Regions from separate parts of the Nocardiopsis sp. iso_25 genome, predicted to be linked through region 2. Evidence: riboswitches for the same ligand, from Rfam matches in the RefSeq annotation. Region 2 holds a riboswitch; the other holds the start of a gene.

Region 1 (2,440 bases), 2.8 Mb from region 2:
AAGTCGACCTTCGCGCGCAGGATCTCCTCGCAGCAGCGCAGGAAGGCCTCCGCCCAGCGCGGGCTCAGGAAGCCCAGCCGGTCCGCGCCCAGCATGCCCTCCAGCAGCTCGCGCGCGACCTGCCCGGGCAGCATCCGGAAGTACTCCGGGGGAGCCCACGGGGTGTGCGAGAAGTGGGCGATGCGCAGGTCGGGGCGGCGCGCGCGCAGGATCCGCGGCACCAGCGCCAGGTGGTAGTCCTGCACGGCGACGCGGGCGCCCTCGGCGGCGCCCGCCACCAGGGCCTCGGCGAACGCGTTGTTGTAGGCGGTGTAGTCCTCCCACGTCCGCCGGAAGTGCGAGCCGAAGGACGGCTTGTTGGGGGTGTCGTACAGCATGTGCTGCACGAACCACAGGGTCGAGTTGGCCACTCCGGTGTAGGCGCCGTCGAAGGTCTGCCGGGGGATGTCCAGCATGTGGACCCGCATGCCGTCCAGGTCGTGGGCCTGGTCCAGCCGGGCCTGCGGCGCCTCCGCGGCGGCCCGCCGGTCGGCGTCGGACAGGGCGGCGCACACCCAGATGCTGTCGATCTCGGTGGCGACCGAGATCATTCCCGACACCAGTCCGCCCCCGCCGCGCCGGTGCTCCAGCGAGCCGTCGTCGGCGGTCGAGAAGGACACGGGTCCTCTGTTGGAGGCGATGAGGATCTGTGCCTTGTCCACGTGGTGGTCCTCTCGGAGAAAAAGCGGTCGGGGCGGGGCGGTGGTGAAAGGGGGTCGCACCTTATGTCTCGCCTGTCGACAGCCGCCCCAAACCCCGCGCGGGTCAGCGGGGGTGCGCGTCACACGGCCGCCGCGCCGGGGGCGCGCCCCACCGGCCCGGACCAGCGCCGTCTCACCATGTGAGCCGTTTCGTGTTACCCGGGTCACCAGGCGTGGAAAACCGGTCGGCACCTCCGTTACAGTTGCGGTGCGGATCCGACAGGACCAGCACAAAACTTCATATTGCTCATCCAGAGGGGTGGAGGGACCGGCCCTGCGAAGCCCCGGCAACCATTCCAGCACGTGACACCCGCGAACCCGCGGGACGGCTGGGACAGGTGCCAACTCCGGCCTGGGGACAAGGTGTCCGCCAGGAAAGATGAGGGGAGACGCCTCGCCATGGCGATTGCCGCCACCGAACCCACCGCCGCCCGCTCCTTCGGCCCCGGCACCGCGCTCTCCTGTCGCGAGTGCGGCGAGCGCTACGAACTCACCCCCCGGTTCGCCTGCGAGTTCTGCTTCGGCCCCCTTGAGGTCGCCTACGACTTCGGGACCGTCACCCGCGCCGACATCGAGAGCGGCCCCAAGAGCATCTGGCGCTACCGCTCCCTCCTGCCCGTCCCGGCCAACGTCGCCGAGCTGCCCAACATGGCCCCCGGCCTGACCCCGCTGGTGCGCGCCGACCGCCTCGCCGCCGAGCTGGGCCTGGACTCCCTGCACGTCAAGGACGACTCCGGCAACCCCACGCACTCCTTCAAGGACCGCGTGGTCGCCATCGCCGTCGAGGCCGCCCGCACCTTCGGGTTCACCACCCTGTCCTGCTCCTCCACCGGAAACCTGGCCGGAGCCGTCGGCGCGGCCGCCGCGCGCGCCGGGTTCGAGTCCTGCGTGTTCATCCCCGCCGGGCTGGAGGAGGCCAAGGTCGTCATGGCCGCCGTCTACGGCGGCAAGGTCGTGGCCATCGACGGCAACTACGACGACGTCAACCGCTTCTGTTCCGAGCTCATCGGCGACCCGGTGGGCGAGGGCTGGGGCTTCGTCAACGTCAACCTGCGCCCCTACTACGGCGAGGGCTCCAAGACGCTGGCCTACGAGATCGCCGAACAGCTCGGCTGGCGCCTGCCCGAGCAGATCGTCGTCCCGATCGCCTCCGGCTCCCAGCTCACCAAGATCGACAAGGGCTTCCAGGAACTGGTCAAGCTCGGCCTGGTCGAGGACCGCCCGTACCGGATCTTCGGCGCCCAGGCCACGGGCTGCTCCCCGGTCGCGCAGGCCTGGGACAAGGGCATCGACGTCATCCAGCCGGTCAAGCCCGACACCATCGCCAAGTCGCTGGCCATCGGCAACCCGGCCGACGGGCCCTACGTGCTGGACATCGCCAAGCGCACGGGCGGATCGGTGGAGCACGTGGGCGACGACGAGATCGTCGACTCCATCAAGCTCCTCGCCCGCACCGAGGGCATCTTCGCCGAGACCGCGGGCGGCGTCACCACCGGCGTGCTGCGCAAGCTCGTCCGCGAGGGCAGGCTCGACCCCAAGGCCGAGACGGTCGTGCTCAACACCGGCGACGGGCTCAAGACCCTGAACGCCGTCGACGCCGGGGTGAGCGCCACGATCAAGCCGTCGCTGAGCGCCTTCACCGACGCCGGTCTGGCCTAGCCAGCGTCCTTCGGGGCCTCCGCTTCGCTTCGGCCCGTGTT
Region 2 (2,440 bases):
GGTAGGGCGTGGCCTCGCGCAGCCAGTCGGCGCGGCCGGCCAGAACCCCGGAGCCGAAGGGGGCGTAGAGCTTGTGGGCGGACAGGGCGACGTAGTCGGCGCCGGTCCCCTCCAGGCTGAAGGGCAGGTGCGGCACGTACTGGGCGGCGTCCACGACCACGCGGGCGCCCTCGGCGTGGGCCGCCTCCACCAGTTCCTCCACCGGCCAGATCTCGCCGGTGACGTTGGAGGCGGCGGTCACGCACAGCAGGCGCGGGCCCTCGGGGGCCCCGCGCAGCGCGGCGGCCGCGGCCTCCACCGCCTCCTCGGGGGAGGCGGGCAGCGGCAGGCGCACCACCCGCCCGGCGCGGGCGGCGGGGTGCTCCCAGGGCAGCAGGCTGGCGTGGTGCTCGGACTCGAACACGACCACAGTGCAGCCCTCGGGCACCGAGCGGGCCAGCAGGTTGAGGGCGTCGGTGGTGCCGCGCACGAACACCACGGCGTCGGCGGGTCGGGAGCGCGCGCCCACGAAGCGGGCGACGCTGCGGCGGGCGCGCTCGTAGGCGTCGGTGCTGACCTGGGAGTGGTGGCCCGCGCCGCGGTGCACGCTGGCGTAGTAGGGCAGCGCCGCGGACAGGGCCTCGGCCACCGGGGTCAGGCACGGGGCGCTGGCCGCGTAGTCGAAGTTGGCGTACTCGACGCGTCCGCCGGTGACCAGGGGGACGCCCTCGTCGGAGGTGACGACGGTGCACGCGGCGGCGTCGGCCGGGGGCTCGGCGGAACGGGCGGCGTGGACGGGAACGGCAGTGGTCATGGAAGCACCTCTCCTGTGGGTCGTGGGACCCGCGGAGATGTCACTCCGGTAACGCCTCAGGGGTCCGCGCTTGTCCGACACGGTCGTGTCGGGACCTGGTCCTCACCCGGGGCACCCCACCGCGGTAGGAGGGTTGCCGACCAGCTAGCCGGGGCTTGACGCTGGTACTCGTGACCTGCGAGGCACACTAACACAGCCTTCCGGCCCGCGGCAGGGGGAGGGGATGCGGCCCGGACCACCGGACCGCTTGACAGCGGCGCGCGCGGTGGGGACATACTTGTGCCTGCCTGCCCTCACGCCGCGGGTGTCCGGTTTCCCCCGGCCGCCCTCCAGGCGCGAGACTCCAGAGCGTCGGAGTTTTCGCGTGCCCGTGAGCGAGAGGTGTGCACCTTGTACGGCGACGACCGTATCCAGCAGGTCCTGCGCAATCCCAGGGTCGTCCTGGTGTCCGGCTACGCCCGCCTGCCCGACTCGGTGGCGAGCCACTCCCAGTACCAGCGGCTCGGCGTCGTGCTGGCCGTGGACACCGCCGACGGGCGCGTCGTCGCCGCGGACACCACCCTGCTCACCGAGCTGGCCAGGGACTTCTTCCGCGCCCTGGTCGAGGGGGAGTCGGTGACCGGGGACGTCGCCGAGATGGTGCGGCGGGTGCAGACCCGTTACGCGGGCCAGTCCGGCGCCGCGCTGACCACCGCCCTGCGCCGCTGCCTGGAGACCTACGGCCAGCTCAGGGAGGGCGACCAGTTGCCCGCGGACCCCGAGGCCGGGGAGGAGGAGCGGCCGTGAGCGACGACCTCTCCGCGAACGGGGGCCCCGCCGGAGCCCGGGCCGAAAGCGGCGCCGGGGCCGGAAACGGAACCGAGAGCGCGTCCGGGGCCGGGGCCGCGCCGCTGCCGCTGGCGGGCGTGCGCGTCGCCGACCTGTCCCGCGTACTGGCCGGCCCCTACGCCACCATGCTGCTCGCCGACATGGGCGCCGAGGTGGTCAAGGTGGAACAGCCCGGGCGCGGCGACGACACGCGCTCCTGGGGGCCGCCCTGGGCCGGGGAGGCCGGAGCGGCGGGGCACGGCGAGGCCGCCTACTTCCTGTCGGTGAACCGCAACAAGCGCAGCCTGGCCGTGGACCTGAAGGACCCCGGGGGCCTGGCCGCGGTCCGGGAGCTGTGCGCGGCCTCCGACGTGGTCGTCCAGAACTTCCGGCCCGGGGTCATCGACCGGCTCGGGCTCGGCTACGAGGCCGTCAGCGCCCGCAACCCGGCCGTCGTGTACTGCTCGGTGAGCGGGTTCGGGCCCGGGCACGAGCCCGCGACGCGTCCCGGCTTCGACATCGTGGTGCAGGCCGAGAGCGGGCTCATGTCCACCACCGGACCCGCGGAGGGACCGGCGAGCAAGGTGGGCGTGGCCCTGACCGACGTGCTCACCGGGCTCAACGCCGCCGTGGGAATCCTGGGCGCGCTCATGCGGGCCCGCGTCACCGGGCGCGGCGAGAACATCAGCGCGTCGCTGATCAACTCCACCCTCTCCGGCCTGGTCAACCTCACCCAGCAGGCGCTGGTGACGGGGGCCGAACCCGCCCGGGTCGGCAACGCGCACACCACGATCGTGCCCTACCAGGCCTTTGCGACCGCGGACGCCGAGATCGTCGTCG

Evidence for each region. A riboswitch is a leader RNA that binds a small molecule or an ion and turns the genes downstream of it on or off. The one in region 2 is predicted to bind S-adenosylmethionine.
Region 1: it holds a riboswitch for S-adenosylmethionine, as region 2 does, so the genes downstream of both, thrC (threonine synthase) here and AC0VX6_RS08100 (aminotransferase class V-fold PLP-dependent enzyme) in region 2, are expected to answer to the same signal.

What each region holds. Positions count from the first base shown of each region.
Region 1 covers NZ_CM149667.1:5,823,518-5,825,957, reverse strand. Annotated here, with positions in the region: gene AC0VX6_RS25070 (alpha,alpha-trehalose-phosphate synthase (UDP-forming)) at 1-701, opposite strand, end outside; SAM riboswitch class I at 985-1,126, shown strand; gene thrC (threonine synthase) at 1,140-2,399, shown strand.
Region 2 covers NZ_CM149667.1:1,855,067-1,857,506, reverse strand. Annotated here, with positions in the region: gene AC0VX6_RS08100 (aminotransferase class V-fold PLP-dependent enzyme) at 1-793, opposite strand, end outside; SAM riboswitch class IV at 855-969, opposite strand; gene AC0VX6_RS08095 (DUF3870 domain-containing protein) at 1,184-1,579, shown strand; gene AC0VX6_RS08090 (CaiB/BaiF CoA transferase family protein) at 1,576-2,440, shown strand, end outside.